Regions from separate parts of the Alteromonas australica genome, predicted to be linked through region 3. Evidence: predicted binding sites of a transcription regulator. Region 3 holds the regulator's gene; each other region holds the start of a gene.

Region 1 (7,525 bases), 1.7 Mb from region 3:
ATTTCTCCAGAAAGTATCGTAAGCGGTGTTCTTAATTCGTGAGATATGTCAGCAAGCCATTGATTTTTTGTGTTTTCATTGTTTTTTAACGTAGTAGATAACGTATTGATATGGCTCATCAACTCTCCGAATTCATCGGCTCTTTCATTTGGAAGGTGGGTGTCGTATTTACGAGCAGTCAGGGCTTTTACTGCGGCTAATATCGACTCAAACGGTCGTAATATTCGTGGTGTAATGCCCAACGCTATGATGATTGCCAGTGCGAAGGAAACCAACCCAATAATGATAATGGCGTGATTTTGCTGGGCGGCAAATGCAACGGCTATTTCTGAATTAGGCGTCGGTGGCGGGTAACTGATTAGCGTACCAATACGCCCTCTGTCTGAGATTAAATCCACGGTAACTTGCTTTGCAGATGAATCTCTAGAGACATTGCCAGTTACTACATTATCTTCATTATCGAAAAGTGCAGTTGGTGGGCCAAGGTCGAGGTTGTTTGCAGCCATTGACCGTGATCGCGGTGGCGGCCCCATTCGGCGAGGAGGGCCAAATTTTCTATTTGGAGGGCCAGAGAAAAAGGAAGCATTATCTAGTTCTACATTTTCCCACGAGTTGCCGTTAGCACGATATTCATCGACGAGTTGAACCGCGAGTTGATTTAAACGCTCGCGTTCTTGGTTAATGATGAATTCTGTGAACCCTTGCTCAAAGCTCCAACGGGCCAATGCGAGCGAAAGCAATAACGAAAAGCACGTAAAGCCTAGCAGTAAACACAGGAATTTATAGGACAATTTCATGGGTAAATTATATATAAGGTAGGGTGGGGCACAAGCATGCTTAACATTTATTCACTGTATTTACACACTTGCTGCGTTAGAACTGCACATTGTTTCGTTATAGTGATTCAGTACCAAGCGTATTCTTGAATCCAGAGTAAACAACAAGACACCCATGCAGTGGAGAAATAGTTATGAGTATAAACGTTAAAAAGACGGTATTGAGTTTAATTGCAGTAACTGGCTTAGTTACCGCTGCTTCTAATGCATTTGCCCAACAGCATGAACGCCCAAGAACGCCACCACCAGAAGCTATTGAAGCTTGTGAAGGCCAGTCGGAAGGTGACAGCGTAAGCTTTGAATCTCCTCATGGTGACACCTTGGAGGGAGTATGCGCCTACGTTGAAGAGCAACTAGTTGCTGTGCCTGAAAATCGTGGCAGAAGACACGATTGAATTGACCGAAATGTCCTCATCCCACTAGAAGAAACATTTAATTATATCAATGAGTTATATTTCTAAATATAACTCATCATTGGTTATTTCATATCGTTCTAACAAAGGTTCTGCGATTGTGAAATAATTCGTGTATGTTATACTTAAGTATAATTTTGCCATGAAGGCAGTGTGGTTTGAGGAGGCTGATCGTGCAATATGCTAGTAATAGCCTAAACGAGCTCGTTAATGCACGGAATCCCAACGTACCTGATGTGTTTGTTCTCCCTTGTGATGGGCAAACACTTTATGTGCACATAAGCCCATATGTATGGACGCGACCTTGGGAGGGGCGGGAGCATACCGCTTTTTCCATCGGACTGGCTCCGGGCTGCCCTAACGCGTGCAGGATGTTTGGAAAAATTGACATTCCTTACCTTGATGTCACGCTTGAACAGGTGAGAGATGCAGCGCTTCGACGTGTAGCGCAAACTGGGCTATCTTTCCTTACGCGAAGAGGTGCCGGCGTTAAGAGCTTTGCTATTCATCCTCGCGGCGGTTTTACTTCCATAAATGAAAGTTCAGCCTATCAGAGCGCGTACGATAGCGGTTACCGTTACGTTGTTCATGTCTATCAACTGAGAAGTGGTGGATTAGGCAGGCAGTTTGCGGAGTGGTTTTTCTTTGGTGAGCCCGACGAGCTCAATGTGCTAGCGAAAGTACGACGTCATCAAGCTAAGCATCCAGAGTCCATGCATTTTGAAATATGTCAGTTGTCATCAGAGTTACCTAAAACGGCATAGTTAGCCTTCAAATTTAACCTTTTGCATACTTGTTTTCGTATCTGTTAGCTAATAAAGTTCATCGAAATAATCGTGGGAGTGAGTTGTGTCCTCGCAGTCATCTGTAGTACTTCGTCAATATGATAAGCAAACGCTGAAACACGTTGATATCATTTCAGGAATTTCTCCGAATGCGATGAGAAGGGTGTTCGGTGGTTGGATCCTTTTCGTGGCTATTGTGGCTGTTATTGTCTCTGTTGCACCTGATTTAAGTGTTCAGTTTATTGGCCTTACTCTCTTTGTGCTTGTTGCCTTTACACTACTCATGTTTGGTCAAAGTCGTATTTCTGAAGGTTGGCCGGCGATTATTTGCGATGACAATACCGTAGGAGTGGTAAGAGACCCAGTTAAACGGGAGTATATTTGTGTCGATAAATCCTTGGTAACCGTTGCTAATCCCACTTTGATTAAACCTAATAAAAAAGCGATTGAAATAGTGTTGGATGCCTCACGCCTCACGGAAAGTGATGTCGCTGTGCTAAATCAAGCGGTTTGGCCTAGGAGTGACAGATTATTAGGTTTGTCTCACTTTAAACGTAGGGAAGACGCTTGTGATAGCGTGATGTGGTGTGTGAAACACCTAAGAAAACGACCGGTTGAACATGTGAGTACCCAAACTGCCTAATTAATTGGCTGAGACTTTTTTCCTTCATCAAGTTACGACTTACCTTAGATTTCACCCTTTCAACTGCAGCGTCGTCAATAACGGGTAGTGATCGGAGCCGATATCACCAAGCTTGCGTATATCCACAAGTGAAAAATGACTCGAATGAAATAAATGATCAAGAGGCCATTTAATTAAAGGGTAATGGGCGTGAAAGGTGTTATAAAAGCCTCGCCCGATACGCGGGTCTAGAAGGCCGCTCACTTTTCTGAACTTACGAGTGGTGGGAGACCAAGCCACATCATTTAAATCACCAGCGACAATCACTGGCTCTTCGTAATCACAAACTATATTGCCTACCAGATCTAACTCTATGTCCCGAGGTTTCGCTCTTTTATTTTCAGTAGGGCTTGGCGGCTTAGGATGAAGGAAAAATATTGTTACAGTGCTATTGTTTTTTGTGAAAGTGACTTTGAACGAAGGCACATCATCTTCTACAAAATAATGCAGTTCTACGGTATCCAATGGCACTTTGCTATACAGGTTCATTCCATACAAATTTTCTAACGGACAGTGTTTCTGATAAGGGTAATCCGAATTTAGTTCTGCAAGTGCATTCTGCCATCGCTTATTCGACTCTAAGGTGACTAGGAAGTCGGGTTGGGTGTCTTTTACGTGAGAAAGAAGTTTATGGTAGTTTTCATTGGGCATAAAGACGTTACTTGAAAGAATGCTAATCTTATTGTCTTGGTCCGGCGACTCAGCCCTTTCCACTTCTTTGGAAGCCAACGGTGTGTAGGGATAAATCCAGAAGGCTTGGTATATAGCACAGCCCACGAGTACAAGTAATAGCAGGCTTTGGATATTGAATCCTAGGCCTTCAGCCCCTCCTATTAAAAGGCTAGCCGTTAATGTTATCAACATGATGCACAGAATTTGAAGGCGGGGAAATTCCCAAACTCTAACTAACCAGTGGGAAGAAGGAAGAGAGGGGGCCAGCGTAATAAGTATGAGTAGAATTGCTACTGTATCCAGTAAAATGTTCATCGTCCTTCCTGACATTGCGTTAATTGAAAAGGTAACAAAGCACTACAATCCACACCAGGCGTGGCTTTGCCTTTGCTAAGGTTATAATTGAAATTTCGCCTTCGCGTTATTGCGTATATGGTATACAAAATTTGTACCGTATATATCACGTGGCTCAGTAAAAACTTCGCAATCACGGGCAAACTTTGCAAAATAGGGAACGCGTTAATATTAGGTGTTTTAAATAAATTTTCATTAAATCAATGGTTTAAAATAGTGGCTTGACTTTCGCTTAGTAACTAATGTGTTTCAACAAAGGAGAAATGTTATGAAACGTACTTTGATCTCACTATTAGTTGCTACATCCATAAGTTCAGCGGCTGTTGCCGGGGATATGGAATCGGATAACAAATGGGAAAAAGGCGCAAAGGATGCTTGGATAGATGGTAAAGCTGAAGCAACGCTATTATTCAATGGCAATTTGAACTCATTCGATATCAATACCGACGTTGATAACGGTGATGTTATCTTAACGGGTAAGGTGTCTAACTCCGTCGACAAAAAGCTAGCTGAAGAGTTAGTTGCGAACATTGATGGTGTAATGTCGGTAGACAACAGACTCACAGTGGTTGAGGAAAAAGATCTCTCTGAAAGTTCCGAGGACATGCAAGATGATCTTGCTGAATCGAAAGAAGAGTCTGAAAGCGCGTTAACAGATGCTAAAATTGCGACGGTTATCAAAACTCGGTTACTAATGGACACTGATATTTCAGGTTTTGATATCGACGTCGACGTGGAAAACGGCAATGTAGTATTAACGGGTGAGGTTGACTCCGATGCGGAGCGACAACTCGCTATTGAAATTGCAAAAAATGCGTCAGATGTTAAAGACGTAGAGGACAACCTAGAGGTTGTTCCTGATACCGCTACCGAGACAGCCATGAACTAGTCTTGACCTTGCGATAAAAAAGGAGCTTCGGCTCCTTTTTTATTGGGTTTAGAAGATAGACAATCTATTCAGACACCCAACTTAAAAATAATTAGACACCCACTTCACTGCGCTTACTCCCAACTAATCCACTCTGGGTTTCTTCGGATACTTAATTTCACGAGATATGTTTACTAGTGGCATTTAATGGACAGCCACTCAAAGACCATTAGATCAGCGTTGTTTTAAAGGGTGTCTTTCTGCATATTAATTGTGTAGGTCATATTAAAATATCCAAGGTGAAAGTAATGGGTGTCTTTATAGCAGGCCATTAGAAGAATGTTCCTTATGTAGTGTAGAACTTACTTTTTGTCTGCGTGAGTTTATTTGCTGTGAGAGTTTAAGTTATTGATTATAAATGCTTTTTGTGATGGCATGAGAAGTGCTTTATTCCCAGTGACTTTTTAATTTATATTATTGCAAGGGACTAACGCGATGAATATTTTACGCTGGATTTTCTCAGCTTCACTAATCTCCGCTGGAATCATGATAGCTGGGCTTTTAATGAGTGGTACGAATCTTATCAGCCAGGCAAATGCTGGTAATACAGATAAGCCGTATCATCCCTCTATCATCAAGATTGAAACGATTTACAACAGTGCTGAGTTTGACTTTAATCGAAAGAGTCATCTTCTTAGAAATGCGCGAATCTCCTACTACTTGAAGCAGGCAAAGCAAGCTGATTTAAGAAATTGGGAATTTCAGCGAGATGATATGGTCAATAGAGCAAAAAGTATTCTTATTCATCATCAGCAAAATTACGTTCATACCTCGTCAGAGTTTGCGAGTTTGTAGACGTTAACCAAAGAGTTTCCGGGCGGTCGAAACCCCTTTTAACCTTCGCCGCCCGGTAGTGTGCTGGAATTTTTTATCCTACTTACACTACCCACTGCGATAGAGAAGTGTTGTTCAAATTCGAGACTGGCTTTCAGCCACTGGGAACTAGATAAGGCTATTTGGTTCAATGAAGCTTGGTACTCACCGTCAATAAATCCCGCTTTATCATCTCTCACAGCTTTACCCGTCTGAGTTAGTAACGTCACATACTCTGTAAAAGTTAGGTTGAGGCAATATTGATTTGAACAAGCAGTATCGGATTTAAAAGGTAGAATTCCCGTTGACGTTTTACGTGTTAACTTACATTCAATACGCCGTTTAATACTGGTGTACTCGGAGTCTTCAGGGGTGCTGGCTAATGATGCACGTATTGGATTCAAGTCAACGTAGACCATACAACTAAGTAATGCTTTCTCATCTAAAAGCGCTTGAGACTTAAAACGACCTTCCCAGAAGCGCCCTTTACATTCGTCCTCAGCATTTGCTGCGCGAGCGATGTACTCATTAAGATCCCGCATAAACCAACTGATACTAAATAATCGTTTTCGATATACGGCAGCGGTACGCTTTACACTCAACAATTCTGCTTCAGAGAGGGCTTCGCCAGCTAGGTAGGATTTAGTGAGTAATGTGCCTTTATGGAGTTTGTGCCATCGTATTAACACTTCCCGCATTGAAAGTGAGTTAGCTGATTTCTCATCTACTCTTAAAACAACATGAACATGGTTGCTCATCACGGCGTAGGCGCATAAATCTATGGCGTAAACGGATGACAAAAATAACGTTCTTTTTTCAACCCAACCTCGGCGGTGTTCAAAACTTTGCCCTGTGTTTTTATCATATCCGCACAAATAGCATTGCCGAACACAACGCGTTACGCAATGGTAAAACGGTGTTTCGGATAAATTGACGAGGTCGCTTCGACGTGTTGCCATAAATCTAAACTCATAGGTATTTAGTTTATATATTATCAGGCGTACTCGAAAAACAACCTGTCGCTTAGGACAGTTCTTAAAAACTAAAGCGGTTTTAATGTTGTGTTTAGTTGATTTATGTAAGCTTCTACTACGCCTTTAACGAATGACTGGCAGGCTTTCGCTGTGGAAGGGTCATATTCACCATGGTTTGTTATATTGTTTGATAACACACGGATACCTAACATGGGTGTCTTGTACGCATAAGCAACTTGTGCGGCTGCGGCTGTTTCCATTTCTTCTACACTTGTGCCCATATCTTCGTGAAGCCACGCGATACGGTCTAGTTCATTATTCCAGAAATTGGCGCTGCCGATGGTGCCTTTCACAATTTTTCCACGGGTGTAGGTATCCCTAATGCTGACCGCTACAGATATGAGTGTCTCGTCACCCGCATAATACCTAATTTTGTTAGCGTCTGAGGCGCTGTCACCTTCGCCAGCACTGCCTTCAGATGCCATCAAATCCATGGGTGTCCAGGTTAGGGGGTTGGAGCCTTGCGCTTTTGCTAACTTGGGTGTCTTGAAATTGCCGATGTTGACGCTTCTTGCGCCGAGTACAATATCACCCACCTGTAGTTTGGGGTCGTGACCGCCAGAGGTTCCCTGGTTGATAATGATAAGGGGGCGATACTTAATAATCCCTACAGCCGTTGCTGCAGCTGTATTCTCTAATCCTTTACCGGTTTTAACTACCACTACAGGATAGCCGTTTAGTGTGCCATTATAAAAGGTAGCGTTTCCAGATTTTTCTATTTGCACATTGTCTAACAAGCCTGCGAAATATTCAGCTTCAATGGGCATTGGGCCTTGAATCATTATAGGTTGTAATGGCGTGGCAGCACTTTCAACAACAACGTGGTTAAATTCTGCTTTTGCAAAGAACGCCAAGGAAGACATGAGTGTCCATAAAATGACAGATAGTGTGATTTTTTTCATAATTTTTCTAATGATAGCCTCGGTAAGGTTAATATGGCTGTCCTGATGTAATGACCTAACATGGGTGTCTTGATGTGTTTCTGATGTAATGATCTAACATGGGTGT
Region 2 (7,525 bases), 1.9 Mb from region 3:
TCCAAAATGGCTAAGGCTTCTTGTTGCTTTCCTCTTGCTGCCATCAGTTTTATTTTAAATAGCTGAAGCTTGGGGTTGTCTGGGTAACGAAGTTCTAAGCGTTGCAGTAAGCGTTCAGCTTTAAATGCTTTGTTCTGACGGATGAACAAATCGCCTAGTATTAACGCAGACTCAGGGTTTTCTAATAGCGCAGTTTGATGCTTTTCTAGCAAAATAAGGGCTTGTTTATACTGTTGTGTGGCGAGATACACTTGCGACAACATCATGACTGCTTGAATATCATCGCTTTCTTGCTGCAAGTACGAACTGAAATCCTTTGCTGCCTTTTCCATATTGTTGTTAAAAAAGTTTGTTAACCCGCTGATATAAAGCAACATAGGTTGAGATGCTATGAGTTCAGGAGAGAGTTGTGCCATAAACTCATTCAGTTGCTCTAGTTTCTCATTATCAATGATTTCCTCTGCCTGCCTACTTTCTAGCCAGCTATTCAATAGAATGGCTAAAGGGTCGTTTGGTGTATCTTCAATAATCTCAGCCACAAAAAGCCTAGCTCTATCGTAGTCTTTTGCCTGAAGGTACAAATCCACGAGGTTTCGCAGAGCAATGGGATCTTCCCGGTTAAACGTAAGCGCTTGTTGAAGAAATTCGGTGGCCGATTGCGTGTCGCCTTCTAAGTAGGCCAATTGTCCTTTCAGACGCCACGTTATGGCATTTTCGCTATCGATGGCTTCTGCGCGGTTAATATAATTGCGCGCCAAATCCGGGTTATCTTGTTGAAGCGCAATAGAGGCTAATCCATTCATCGCTGGCACATGAGTTGGGTAGTCATTTAGGATTTTTGAGTATTCACTCTTAGCACAAAATAAATCTTCTAACCGCACACAAGCCGTGGCCGTAATTTGCAACCAATCGCGTTTGTTCTCGCCACTTAATTTTTCTGTTTGATTAAATTCGGTGATATCTTTGTATTTATTAAGAAATAGCCAAGTATTCCCTAAGGGTTCGGCCAGCAGGTTGATATCAGCACCCATAGAAAGGGCTTCGGTAAATTCTTGTTCTGCGGCAACAAGGTAGCCGTTAATCAGCAGGATCCTGCCCATCAAAATTTTTGCTGCGAGGTTTTCGGGGTCTTTTTGTAAGCTATTTTTTAAGTGAATATAGGCTTCATCGTACTCGCTGACATTGTAAGCGCGAAGCGCTTTCTCGTAATCTTCCGAAGTGGTGGCTAAACTATTGAAGCTGGCCCCCAATAGCAGAGTGCCAATGATCGCACTTTTAACCAATCCCAATTTTTTCAATCCTAGCATAAGTACAACTATCCCACTGAACACCAATAAAAAAGGCGGCCTGAGCCACCTTTATAAGATACGTGTTTTTACTTAATTTTTAAACTGTTTGACGAATTTGCTTACGTCGCCAAGCCATCAATCCAAAACCCGTAAGTAAAAGGGCAATGGGGGCTGGCTCGCTAACTTCATTAGGCGGGCTAACAACATCTGTACCGCCAGTGGTTATACTAAGAGAAGCAAGCTTGAATCCAGAGCCTTGATAACTTGTGCTGCTGTCATCAAAGTAAATATTGTAAGCGCCTACTAACCAGTATTTTGCAGCGCTTAATTCTGTAAAGTCACTAGTGAAATCGCCATGGGAACCATGTGAAGATATATTTGATGAAATAGTAAAGTGACCATCAGACACCACCGTACCTACACCAGAGGCAACATCTGCCCAACTGAATTCGTTCGATGCGTGATTCTCAAACAACGAAATATCACTAAGTCCAACCACTGACACCTGTTTGTCAGTGTCGTAGCCTTGTAAATACGTAAACGACGCGGCAGATAAGGTGACTTCCTCACTGAATGAGAACAACACCATATCGAAATCGTCACCACCTGAGAAGTTATCTAGGGTGTGAGAATCGTTGTCATTTGAGTTGACCAGGCCGAATCCGTAATCACCGTTGTAGCTGTACCCATTTAATTGTGAGTACTTAACAACTTCGTTATCGTCGTTATTAACACCGTCGTTAGAGATATTTTGGGTATCCGACCAAGCAGTAACGCCCACAGTAACCGTTGTACCATCAATAACGATGTTTGAAGTAGTTGCATCAAGGGTATAATTAATATTGGTAGAGCCGTCTGAATATAGGTCGTACACATGTTCGTCTAGTGCGCTATCGCCTGTGGCAGAGCCTGAATCGTTACTACTTCCGCTACCGCCGCCCCCAGCAAGCGCTGGCGTTGTAGCAAGTAAGTAGGACAGACTTAGTGCAATAATCGACAAACATTTCATAAACAACGAACTCACATCTACTAATACAACAATTAATAAATGGAGTAAGCACTATGTGTGCCACTTTTTATATGCATGAATTATAAAGGGAATTTGGTGTTAGGTTGGGAGCGGGGTAAAAAAACCTGACATTGGTTTACGCTTTGTTTACCCCTATAGTCTACATTAAGATCATTTATTCTTACGGCGCCACGCGACGATTAGACCGACGGCTAAAAATGCACCAAGTGTATTTGGCTCACTGACCTCAGTGGGATTGGAATTTCCCGGCGTATCAGATGCTTTTTCAAAACCTATACTTGCAAGTTTAAATGCGTCGTCAAACATATTGCTGTCTAATTCACCAAACACTGAATTGTATGCTCCAACGAGCCAATACTGTGCGGTTTCGGTCTCTTCAAACTGCGCAATATCAATCGATTCATAGCTTTCAATATCATACGAGCCTGCAGTGAGTGCGCCTTCAACAATATTTGACCATGTTTGTTCGCCAGAAACTAACCCAGATAAATCATCTAACGCAGCGATAGATAATTGGGTGTTGTCGGTTTTCCCTACCCACGAGAATCCTGCGCCCGTTAACGTAACCGACTCTGAAAAAGAAAGGAGTACAAAGTCGAAATCATAATCAACATTTCGGCTAACAGTATTGTAACTATCAATAGCATGATCGGGGCTAGAACCGTCCATTTCAGCATCTTTATTGTATACGCCGTACCCGTAACTGCCTAAGTCTACAACATAAGCAGAAGTGACCACGTCATCATTATAGGTACCAACCGTATCTGACCAGGCTGAAATGGAAATGTTTACATCATCGATAGAGATATCTGAATACTGGCTACTCGTCGACACGTACACGTCTTCCGACACTAAGTTGTACACCGATTCCCCAAGCGCACTGTCACAGTCGCTTTGACTACCGCTATTACTTAGACAGGCATTGTAATCTGAGTAATTACTTTGGTTTTTGCCGGCATGGGCAGAGCCGACTGCAATCAAAAGCAGCGTTGGTAACACGGCTTTTAATATAAAATTAGGTAAACGAGACATTTTCATACGACTAAACCTTTTGCTATTCGTTAAAAGGTGTAGTTCAAGCGATGGCGGCAAACTTTTATTATTTCCGCTCGCGAACTTCAACATGGTATTAACGATCCTACCTGAAAGGTGTGCGTATGTAGGTATGTGATCATATACCTAGTTATTGAGTGCTTACGTTGAGTAGAAACAAGAAGCGATTAAAGATGAAAGGCACATGCCCTTGTTATCTTGCATCTATGCGTAGCTTATTAACTATGAAATAATTAGCCGCAATTAATTAGTGCCAATGAGGACTTATGTCTGAACAAAAACGAAAAGGGATTTATTTACTCCCCAATTTACTGACCACGGCAGGGCTATTTTCTGGCTTTTTCGCTGTAGTGTCATCAATGAACGGACGCTTTGAAGCAGCAGCAGTTGCCATATTCGTAGCCATGATCTTTGATGGCCTGGATGGAAGAGTGGCCAGAATGACTAACACGCAAAGTGATTTTGGCGCAGAATACGATTCTATGGCCGACATGGTTTCGTTTGGTATGGCGCCTGCGCTAGTGGCTTATAATTGGGGGTTGACCGAATTAGGTAAACTAGGATGGCTAGCGGCCTTTATATATGTCGCAGGCGCAGCATTGCGATTGGCAAGGTTTAATACTCAGGTGGGTATTGCCGATAAACGTTTCTTCCAAGGTTTAGCCAGCCCTGCCGCCGCAGCGGTTGTTGCTGGTCTCGTATGGGTGGGTGTAGAGTACGATGCTAGTGGCGCCGATTATGGGCTAATTGTAGCCGCGGTAACGGGTTTATCTGGCCTACTTATGGTGAGCAACTTTAAATATAATTCGTTTAAGGAAGTTAACTGGCACGGCAAAGTTCCCTTTGTAGGTTTGTTAATTGTTCTTCTTATATTCGTCATTGTTGCTACTGAACCCGCACTCGTGCTTTTTATCGTCTTTGCTTTGTATGCATTGGCAGGCCCAATAAATACCTTCAGAACGGTAGATAAAGTCACACTAAATGACGTGGTGGGCGATCATGAAGAAGATGCTGACTTTAAAACGACGACAAAAGATGAAGGTGAGAACCAAGAAGATTCTCACAAATCCACGTAATTCTACTTTGAAATAACGTCTATTGTTGCTTGGTAGTACGACAAATAAGCAAATTGATTAAAAGGTGCTCGGTTGGGCGCCTTTTTTGTATTTTATGGGTAGAAACTGTTGACGTATTTATTTAGATGCGTAGAATGCGCGCCTCTTCAACGGGGAACGTCGAATAGGCGGCTCAGGTGAAGAGTGTTAAACAACTGGTTTGAATAAATATTTAAACAAAAGTGTTGACAAAAAAATGATGCGCTGTAACATACGCATCCGCTTCGGAAGAGGCTAATCACTGAGAAGCAAAAATGCTTCTAGTGAATTGCGACGACCAAGGTTGTCCGCTAGCAAGGAAAACGAATCAACTGAGAGTAATGTTGGTCCTCCTTGCGCAGAAGTCACGACAAAAAAACGTCATGATTCTGCACGATGTTCTTTAACAATTTAGACAAGACAATCTGTGTGGGCACTCGTTAAGAGTGTCACAACGACGATTCATATTTAACGATATATTTAATTGAAGAGTTTGATCATGGCTCAGATTGAACGCTGGCGGCAGGCCTAACACATGCAAGTCGAACGGTAACATTTCTAGCTTGCTAGAAGATGACGAGTGGCGGACGGGTGAGTAATGCTTGGGAACTTGCCTTTGCGAGGGGGATAACAGTTGGAAACGACTGCTAATACCGCATAATGTCTACGGACCAAACGGGGCTTAGGCTCCGGCGCAAAGAGAGGCCCAAGTGAGATTAGCTAGTTGGTAAGGTAATGGCTTACCAAGGCAACGATCTCTAGCTGTTCTGAGAGGAAGATCAGCCACACTGGAACTGAGACACGGTCCAGACTCCTACGGGAGGCAGCAGTGGGGAATATTGCACAATGGGGGAAACCCTGATGCAGCCATGCCGCGTGTGTGAAGAAGGCCTTCGGGTTGTAAAGCACTTTCAGTTGTGAGGAAAAGTTAGTAGTTAATACCTGCTAGCCGTGACGTTAACAACAGAAGAAGCACCGGCTAACTCCGTGCCAGCAGCCGCGGTAATACGGAGGGTGCGAGCGTTAATCGGAATTACTGGGCGTAAAGCGCACGCAGGCGGTTTGTTAAGCTAGATGTGAAAGCCCCGGGCTCAACCTGGGATAGTCATTTAGAACTGGCAGACTAGAGTCTTGGAGAGGGGAGTGGAATTCCAGGTGTAGCGGTGAAATGCGTAGATATCTGGAGGAACATCAGTGGCGAAGGCGACTCCCTGGCCAAAGACTGACGCTCATGTGCGAAAGTGTGGGTAGCGAACAGGATTAGATACCCTGGTAGTCCACACCGTAAACGCTGTCTACTAGCTGTTTGTGACTTTAAGTCGTGAGTAGCGAAGCTAACGCGCTAAGTAGACCGCCTGGGGAGTACGGCCGCAAGGTTAAAACTCAAATGAATTGACGGGGGCCCGCACAAGCGGTGGAGCATGTGGTTTAATTCGATGCAACGCGAAGAACCTTACCTACACTTGACATGCTGAGAACTTTCTAGAGATAGATTGGTGCCTTCGGGAACTCAGACACAGGTGCTGCATGGCTGTCGTCAGCTCGTGTCGTGAGATGTTGGGTTAAGTCCCGCAACGAGCGCAACCCTTGTCCTTAGTTGCCAGCCTTAAGTTGGGCACTCTAAGGAGACTGCCGGTGACAAACCGGAGGAAGGTGGGGACGACGTCAAGTCATCATGGCCCTTACGTGTAGGGCTACACACGTGCTACAATGGCATTTACAGAGGGAAGCGAGACAGTGATGTGGAGCGGACCCCTTAAAGAATGTCGTAGTCCGGATTGGAGTCTGCAACTCGACTCCATGAAGTCGGAATCGCTAGTAATCGCAGGTCAGAATACTGCGGTGAATACGTTCCCGGGCCTTGTACACACCGCCCGTCACACCATGGGAGTGGGATGCAAAAGAAGTAGTTAGTCTAACCTTCGGGAGGACGATTACCACTTTGTGTTTCATGACTGGGGTGAAGTCGTAACAAGGTAACCCTAGGGGAACCTGGGGTTGGATCACCTCCTTACCAAGGACGTCGAAAGACGCACTTGATGCAGTGCCTACACAGATTGTTTTGTTTAAAAAATAAAGAACGACATAAGCTTATGGGGCTATAGCTCAGCTGGGAGAGCGCCTGCCTTGCACGCAGGAGGTCAGCAGTTCGATCCTGCTTAGCTCCACCATCTGCTTGTTTTACCCTAGGCTTGTAGCTCAGCTGGTTAGAGCGCACCCCTGATAAGGGTGAGGTCGGCAGTTCAAGTCTGCCCAAGCCTACCAATTCTACTTGCTTGCGTTATTTTGAACGCTGCGATGCTCAGGTGCTAAAGCACATTGCGCTTCTCGCATTCAAACTAACTTTACCAAGCGAATTGGTTGTGGTTTTACGTTACTTGCTTTGCAAGTGGTTGTGAAAAAGCCGCTTAACCGGAAGCAGAGCTTCCTGACGGTTTTTCTACTCGCTAAAGTTGGCGGTAGTGAAAGGCTAAGGTAGAAAGCTGATATTTGTGTCACGTTGGACCCGAAATCCTAATGAATATTTACTGTTTCAGTAAGCATTGATTAGGGTTTTTTACCCTGAGGGAGCACGCGCAATACTCTTGAGAGTAATGTAGGTCCTCCTTGCGCAAAAGTCATGACAAAAAGCGTCATGATTTTGCACGATAGTTCTTTAACAATTTGGAAAGCTGATATTAATAGTAATCAATCAAAATTGAGTAACTGAGAAGTCGAAAGACGTACTTTTTACTCTACTTGACTTGAATTAGATCGGAAGAGCGTCGTGTAGGGTAGGGTGAAGGATTTACTCCTTAAGTGACGAAGCGTATACGGTGGATGCCTTGGCAGTTAGAGGCGATGAAGGACGTGTAAGTCTGCGAAAAGCTGTGGTGAGCCGACAAAATGCATTTGAGCCACAGATGTCCGAATGGGGAAACCCACAGGATAACCTAGGTATCTTGTACTGAATCCATAGGTGCAAGAGGCGAACCAGGGGAACTGAAACATCTAAGTACCCTGAGGAAAAGAAATCAACCGAGATTCCGAAAGTAGCGGCGAGCGAAATTGGATTAGCC
Region 3 (7,525 bases):
TTTAACACACTCCGGTCTTGTGTAATAAGGGCAATACTGGAGTGTGACATGATTCTTGTAATATTCAGCTGTAACCAACAACAGCGGCAAATACAACAATGCTTAAACGAACACGGCTATGTGCATGACCTTGTCTCTACTTATATGTCGGCGAAAACATTGTTATCTCAGCACTACCCGCTCATTATTGTAGAAGCGAAAGGCAGTGCGGCATGCAGTGAAAAAATCACCCGTATACGTGAGCAGTGTGACGGAAGTTGGATAATGGCCATTGAACCTGAAGGTATGTTAACCGATGGCGCCAGTTATCTTGAAGCCGGCGCAGACGACCACCTTCCGCAACCCTTTAATGAACGTGTATTTATTGCCCGAGTACGTGCCCATTTAAGACGTGTCGCTATACCCGACATTCAGACAGTTGACACTGATGCGGTCAATGTTGGACCTTTCACCATTGACTCGCGCTTGCATTCGGTGACGGTAAACGGTGAAGATGTGAAGCTAACCGCCAGAGAATTTACTCTGCTGTACCATTTATGTCGTCACCCGAACCAGGTTTTTTCGCGCAATCAATTATTAAGTGCGGTGTGGGGCTACAACCACGAAGGATACGAGCATACCGTGAACACCCATATGAATCGGTTGCGCAATAAATTAGATGCTGTGATTTCTTATCATCAAGCTGGTCAGCTTCTGCAAACGGTGTGGGGAGTGGGCTACAAGTTCAACAGCCAAGGGTTAGCGAACAAAGTCATGAGCGCATAACATACCTACAAGTGACGTGCGGCATGTTTGCGTGTTCCTCTTACTAAAGTGAGGTTAGACTAAAAACAGGGTTGCTGTGCCTAAGAAAGCAAATATTCCCACCACATCGGTGATGGTCGTTAATATAACGCTACCGGCTAAGGCTGGGTCTATTTTAAGCCGTTTCATGATCATAGGTAACGTGGCTCCAGCCAGCGCTGCGGCAATCATATTAACCAGCATAGCAAAGGCGATAATAACGCCTAACATATAGTCTTGTTTCCATAAGGCAATAACACTGGCAATTAACACTGCCCAAATAGCTCCGTTCAAAAAGCCAATAGATATTTCTTTGCTAATTAACCATCGTGAGTTACTGGCGTTTACATGACCCAATGCCATACCACGTATCACCAATGTCAGGGTTTGATTTCCAGCAACCCCTCCCATACTCGGCACAATGGTGTTGAGTATAGCTAATACCGCCAATTGGCTTAATGTTGCTTCAAATAAGTCACTGACCATCGCCGCCATTAAGGCAGTTACCAAGTTAACGGCCAGCCACACTGAACGGCGTTTAGTACTTTGCATAACGGGGGCAAAGGTATCTTCGTCATCATCCAAACCCGCCATACTCATCATCGAGTGTTCAGCATCTTCACGAATAATATCGACCACGTCATCAATGGTAATTCGGCCTACTAAGCGATGGCGTTCGTCGACAACCGGGGCAGATAGCCAATTATACCTTTCAAATAAACTCGCTACCTCGTCGTCGGGCATATTGACCGGGATAGCTTCTGACTCTTCATCCATTACATCAGACACTTTTGCGTCTGTATCTGCGGTCAGTAATCGTGCTACGGGAACAATGCCAACCAAATTATCGGTACGATTCACCACGTAGAAGGTATCGGTGTTTTCCGGTAACTCGCCTTTTAAGCGAATGTATCGAAGGACGACATCAATGGTGACATCTGGGCGAAGTGTGATGGTGTCGGTATTCATTATGAAACCGGCGGTTTCTTCACCGTAGGAAAGGGCTTGCTCGGCGCGTAATCGGTCTTGGGCATCCATCGAGGCAAGGATGTCTTGTAATACTGGTTCTGGAAGACTGCTTAGGGTTTCTGCTAAGTCGTCGGTGTCCATTTCTTCTAGTGCGTCCACAACATTAGCAGGCAACATTTTGGTAATGATGCCGTTACGCACGTCGTCCGACAGCTCTTCTAAAATATCACCATGAAAATCGCTATCAATAAGCTCCCATAGCTCGTCACGTGTGCGGCTAGGGCTAGACTCTAAAATGTGAGCAACATCGGATGGGGGCAGTTCAAGCAACAGTTTACGTACGGAAACAAACTGACCGTTTATTAGTGCACCGTTAAGTGCACGTAATTGGCTTTGTACGTATTTAGAGACCAGAGCTTCTGCCACAAAATTCGCCTAAGGAATTGGATTTTCTATTGTTCTAGGATATCGCAATAGGCATGACGCTGTCATGACAAATAAAGTGGCTAGAGGACAATATGCTTAGAATATAGCCACTTCGAGAGTGCAATTTAAGCTAAGAGAGGGGGAAGGGAGGCATTCGACTAACGCGCGCTTATTCGTCTTCGTTGAAGCGACCTTCAATTAACGTTTCAATGGCCTTTAACGCTTGTTCTTCATCTTTGCCTTCTACGACCACTTTGACTTGTTCACCTTGGTGACTTTCTAGCATCATGAGCCCAAGAACGCTGTTGGCATCTGCTTGTTTGTCGCCCTTTACAAGAATAATTTTAGCGTCAAATTGATTCGCTAATTGCACCAGTTGAGTAGCCGCTCTGGCGTGCAGGCCAAGCTTGTTCACAATGGTAAGTGTTTTTTCAATGGTCATTACTGATTTAATTCTCTATGTCGAAGTTGCACGTCAGGGTGCAAATCGCTGAAAGTCTTTGCCAATGTCTGGGCGATAAACACAGAGCGATGCTGGCCTCCGGTACACCCTATGGCGATGGTTACATAACTTCTGTTGTTACGCTCTAAGTGGGGAAGCCAAGTGGTAATGAGGTTTTGAATTTGCCAAATAAACTTGGTCACCACCGGTTGAGAGCCTAAAAATACTTCTACGGGGGCATCTAACCCTGTCAGGTGTTTTAAATCAGGCTCCCAATGAGGGTTAGGGAGAAAACGGGCGTCGAAAACATAATCGGCATCTTTAGGAATACCATGTTTGAAGCCAAAGGATTCAAATACCAATACCAGGCGAGAACTCTTTTTACCTAAAATTCGCTCACGTATTAATTCAGCAAGTTGGTGAATGGTCAGTTTATCGGTATCTATGTATAAGTCTGCTCGTTCAATCACAGGAGCGAGTAAAGCGGCTTCCGCTTTAATAGATTCAGACAAAGACTTATTCAGTTTTGCCAATGGATGTAATCGTCGGGTTTCACTAAAGCGTTTGACGAGAATGTCGTCACTGGCATCAATGTAGACGATGGTCATGGACCAAGAAGAGGGAAGGTAGTCGAGTATTTCAACTAAATCGTCTGGGTTTTTGGGTAGGTTACGTACATCAATACTTACAGCAACTTGATCGTATTCGTCGACTACCGTATGGGTAAGGGTAGGTAATAAATTGACGGGAATATTATCTACGCAATAATACCCTAAATCTTCCAGTGCCCGTAAAGCAACAGACTTCCCTGACCCCGAACGACCACTAATAATAATTAGTTTCAATTGGCCTCTCCCTTAAGATGGCATTAGAGTTAGCTTAGCGCTGCAATAATATCGTCGCTATTGGTGGCACGCCTAATTGCCTTCACGGTCTCTTTGTCACTCAATTTACCTGCAACCGTGGCTAGGGTTTGTAAGTGCCCCTCGGTTTGCTCTTCTGGAACCAATAAGGCAAAGAAAATATCTACCGGTTGGTTGTCCAGCGCGTCAAAGTTGATGGCAGGGTTACTAGTTACAATAATGGCGATAACACTTTCCAATCCTGCCAGTCGACCATGAGGCAGTGCAATACCATTTCCAATACCCGTACTGCCCATTCTCTCGCGGTTCAATAGGCTAGTGAGTACTGTCGTTTCATCAATATTATCGTTGTTTTTGGCAGCGATATTACTGATGATCTCTAGAATTCGTTTTTTGCTGTTACATTGAACCGCACATTCAGTGCGGTCCAAACTTACGATTGCTTGAATTTCCATAAGCGTGAGTTAATGCTTTTTCAGCTTTTCCTTATGCTTTATGACTTGCCTGTCTAGTTTGTCAACCATGCTGTCTATTGCTGCATACATATCAGTATTTTCAGAGGAAGCAAAAACCTCAGCGCCACTTAAATGCATGGTCGCTTCGGCTTTCTGATTAAGTTTTTCAACATTGAGAATGACATGCACATTAGAAATGTGATCAAAGTGCCTCTCTAGTTTGCTGAACTTGGTATCGACATAATTACGCAAAGAGTCGGTGATTTCGACGTGATGACCAGTAAGGTTGATTTGCATATTTCGTCTTCCTTATATTTATGAGCCAGTTAAAGTAAGCTCTTTCGCTGGTTAGACGGTGGAATCGACAATGATTCCCGGTATTTTGCTATTGTCCGCCGGGCGACTTTAATGCCCTGTTCGGCCAACAATTGAGCAATCTTGCTATCACTTAGTGGCTTGCTTGGCGTTTCAGCCGCTACAAGCTTTTTAATCAGCGCGCGGATGGCAGTAGATGAACACTCACCCCCAGACTCCGTGGCAACGTGACTAGAAAAGAAGTACTTCAATTCAAATATCCCACGTGGGGTATGCATATACTTTTGCGTGGTGACACGTGAAATGGTGGATTCATGCATATCAACCATTTCAGCAACATCGTTAAGCACCATGGGCTTCATCATTTCAGGGCCATATTCAAAAAAGCCCATTTGTTGCTGCACAATACAATTTGCAACCTTCATCAAGGTGTCGTTTCTTGATTCAAGACTTTTAATAAACCATTTTGCTTCCTGCATATGAGAGCGAATGAACTGCGAGTCGCTACTATTTTTCGCTCTTCTGCTCATGGCCGCATATTGCTGGTTCACACTAAGTTTAGGCAAGCTATCTGGATTAAGTTCAACCACCCAACGACCATTTTTCTTGGTGACCGAGACATCGGGTATAACATACTCAGGCTCTTTAGTGATAAGAGCGCTACCTGGGCGAGGATTCAATGTTTGCAACAAGCGCATAGCTTCGCGTAATTGATCTTCTTTAAGACGGCTTTTACGCATCAGCGTACGATAGTCTTTGCTACTGAGTAGGTCTGAGTATTCTTCTATCAGTTGTTTGGCTTCTTTTAACCAAGGCGTATCATCTGAAAATTGGCGAAGCTGAACCATCAAGCATTCTTGCGGTGTACGAGAGCCTGAACCAATGGGGTCGAACATTTGAATGCGTTTTAACACACATTCTACTTCGTCCAATTCAACCGGCTCTTCCATATCTTCGGAATTTACAGAATCTAAAATGTCGTCAAGGGTGACGGTAAGATAACCAGACTCGTCAATTGAATCGATAATAGCCGTTGCGATGGCACGGTCAGTATCTGAAAAGTGGGTAAGACGCATTTGCCATAGCAAATGTGCTTGAATGTCTTCGGTGGTTTCGCCTTGGAAAATCTGCTCATCGTCATTATTCGAGGGCCCAGGGGCGGGTGCAGAAGACGCTGAGTAATATTCGTCCCACGTGCTGTCTATGGGTAATTCATCAGGTAGGTCATTCTTCTCTAATGCGTCACCGGCTTCAAGCGTATCGCTTGATGCGGTAGTAACGGCGTCTTGAGCGACGTCATCCCCGTCGATATTGTTTTTCTCTAATTGAGGCTCATCACTGCCTTCTTCTACTTCAAGTAGAGGATTTGAGTCTAGGGCTTCCTGGATCTCCTGTTGCAGGTCGAGCGTTGACAGCTGCAGCAGTTTTATCGCCTGCTGTAGCTGAGGTGTCATGGTAAGTTGTTGACTGAACTTTAACTGTAAAGATGGTTTCATCTACGTCTTATTTACTGTGCTCTTATTGTGAATATACCAGGTGCATAATTTGAAAAATGACAATTCTGTTACATTAACTATAGCCTGAATTGTTCACCTAGGTATACATCCCTTACTTTTTGATTACTTAAAACCTGCTCTGCCGTTCCTTGGGCTATTAATTCACCGTGACTCACAATGTAGGCTTTTTCACATACATCCAATGTTTCTCGTACATTGTGGTCTGTAATGAGGATACCGATACCTCTATCACGAAGGTGCTGTATTATCTTCTTTATATCATTAACCGATATAGGATCAACACCAGCAAATGGTTCATCGAGTAAAATAAATTGCGGATTGGCTGCTAGCGCACGCGCAATCTCTACGCGCCGGCGTTCTCCACCTGATAAACTCATTCCTGTACTATTACGTATATGGTTAATATTAAATTCATCAAGAAGGGCGTCGGCTTCTTCTTCCTGTTGTGATGAATTTAAATCTTTTCGTGTCTGTAAAATCGCCATGATGTTTTCAAACACGGTTAGCTTGCGAAAAATAGAGGCTTCCTGTGGCAGGTAGCCAATGCCCTTACGTGCGCGTTCGTGCATAGGCTGGTGGGTGAGCTCACCATCATCAATGGTGATTTTTCCCTTATCTAGTGGCACAAGACCCACAATCATGTAAAAGGTGGTGGTTTTACCTGCGCCGTTAGGGCCTAATAAGCCCACGATTTGCCCGGTTGAGACCGACAAACTAACGTCTCTCACTACTTGGCGAGATTTATAGGCTTTGGCTAAGTTACTTGCGCTTAGTGTTGCCATGGTTAGTTATCGTCCTCGTTATTCTCGTCTTCTTTCGCCTTCTCATCGGTCAGCTTGCGAATCGCTTCTGGTCGAAAAACGGTGGTCACTCTGCCTTCATCATTGTCACCGCTGCCGGTGGCAAGAAGCTGTTCGGTAATCATGTCAAAGGTGATTTTATCGCCTTTCACAGAACTGGTGTCTTGTTGCAGCTCTGCATTGCCGTCTAACGAGAGAGTGCGATTAACCACTTCATAGCGAATTTCATTGGCTTTGGCTGTTACCGGGGTGCCGTCTTCTAAGGTTTGCGAATAACTTGCTGGCGCGCCTCTGGCGATGAATATCTCACGGCCTTCGCCTTCTGTTGCAACCACTTCCACTTCATCTGCGTTAATCACTAACGTGCCTTGGGAAATACGCACGTTATCCTTAAACAACGAGGTTTTATTCTTACCATCAACAAACTGCGATTTAGAATCTACCTTTATCGGTTTGTTAAAGTCGCTTTCTGTCGCCGACGCTGTAACTGCAAAAAAACCTAAAATTAGGCTAGTTGCTAGGGGAATAAATGGTTTGTACATGGTCAATTAGCTCATATTCCTGGGTACGTAAATTAGCGTTAAACCCGTTGCTATTAATTACATATCGCAAGCCTCGAATTTCCACTGGCTCGTCAGAAGCCATTTGCTTGCTGTTCAAATTGATTTCTATAAACGCCGTTTGTATGGTTCTTACAAAATCATCTTGGCTTTGGTTTTCAATTAAAACATTATTTTCTAATTGAATTAATTCGTTATTGTACAGCGTCCCTTCAACGGCGGTGACTTCCCACGGTGCTTTTGCATTGTCGCTATATAAGGTATATCTGGGCTGTTGAAACAAAACAAACCCCAATTGATCGTAGTGTTCCATTGCGCGCGCAAATACTTTGTGATTTAACGCTCCGTCTTTGTCGTATAAGGTGGTGGTGATATTTTTGGCTGTATATGCAGGC

What was found. Region 3 encodes sigma-54, which starts transcription at its own class of promoters, with help from an activator protein. Its sites were predicted from a motif close to GTTGGCACGNNNNTNGNNT; they were not measured.
Region 1: a site for sigma-54 is predicted at 3,958-3,976, ahead of EP13_RS11250 (BON domain-containing protein). Genes of this name have one in related genera too.
Region 2: a site for sigma-54 is predicted at 2,345-2,363, ahead of xdp1 (exosortase-dependent surface protein XDP1). Genes of this name have one in related genera too.

The regions. Positions count from the first base shown of each region.
Region 1 covers NZ_CP008849.1:2,535,320-2,542,844, reverse strand. The annotation lists gene EP13_RS11275 (ATP-binding protein) at 1-797, opposite strand, end outside; gene EP13_RS11270 (hypothetical protein) at 971-1,231, shown strand; gene EP13_RS11265 (hypothetical protein) at 1,423-2,013, shown strand; gene EP13_RS11260 (hypothetical protein) at 2,099-2,677, shown strand; gene EP13_RS11255 (endonuclease/exonuclease/phosphatase family protein) at 2,729-3,703, opposite strand; gene EP13_RS11250 (BON domain-containing protein) at 4,011-4,631, shown strand; gene EP13_RS11245 (hypothetical protein) at 5,106-5,465, shown strand; partial or broken gene EP13_RS11240 (transposase) at 5,469-6,442, opposite strand; gene EP13_RS11235 (5'-methylthioadenosine/S-adenosylhomocysteine nucleosidase) at 6,526-7,419, opposite strand.
Region 2 covers NZ_CP008849.1:2,743,576-2,751,100, reverse strand. The annotation lists gene prsT (XrtA/PEP-CTERM system TPR-repeat protein PrsT) at 1-1,307, opposite strand, end outside; gene xdp1 (exosortase-dependent surface protein XDP1) at 1,387-2,298, opposite strand; gene xdp1 (exosortase-dependent surface protein XDP1) at 2,470-3,357, opposite strand; gene pssA (CDP-diacylglycerol--serine O-phosphatidyltransferase) at 3,639-4,448, shown strand; rRNA gene EP13_RS12125 (16S ribosomal RNA) at 4,948-6,480, shown strand; tRNA gene EP13_RS12120 (tRNA-Ala) at 6,562-6,637, shown strand; tRNA gene EP13_RS12115 (tRNA-Ile) at 6,655-6,731, shown strand; rRNA gene EP13_RS12110 (23S ribosomal RNA) at 7,260-7,525, shown strand, end outside.
Region 3 covers NZ_CP008849.1:855,917-863,441, forward strand. The annotation lists gene EP13_RS03710 (response regulator transcription factor) at 49-765, shown strand; gene mgtE (magnesium transporter) at 820-2,178, opposite strand; gene EP13_RS03720 (HPr family phosphocarrier protein) at 2,348-2,620, opposite strand; gene rapZ (RNase adapter RapZ) at 2,620-3,465, opposite strand; gene ptsN (PTS IIA-like nitrogen regulatory protein PtsN) at 3,495-3,938, opposite strand; gene hpf (ribosome hibernation promoting factor) at 3,948-4,235, opposite strand; gene EP13_RS03740 (RNA polymerase factor sigma-54) at 4,265-5,749, opposite strand; gene lptB (LPS export ABC transporter ATP-binding protein) at 5,827-6,552, opposite strand; gene lptA (lipopolysaccharide transport periplasmic protein LptA) at 6,555-7,112, opposite strand; gene lptC (LPS export ABC transporter periplasmic protein LptC) at 7,081-7,525, opposite strand, start outside.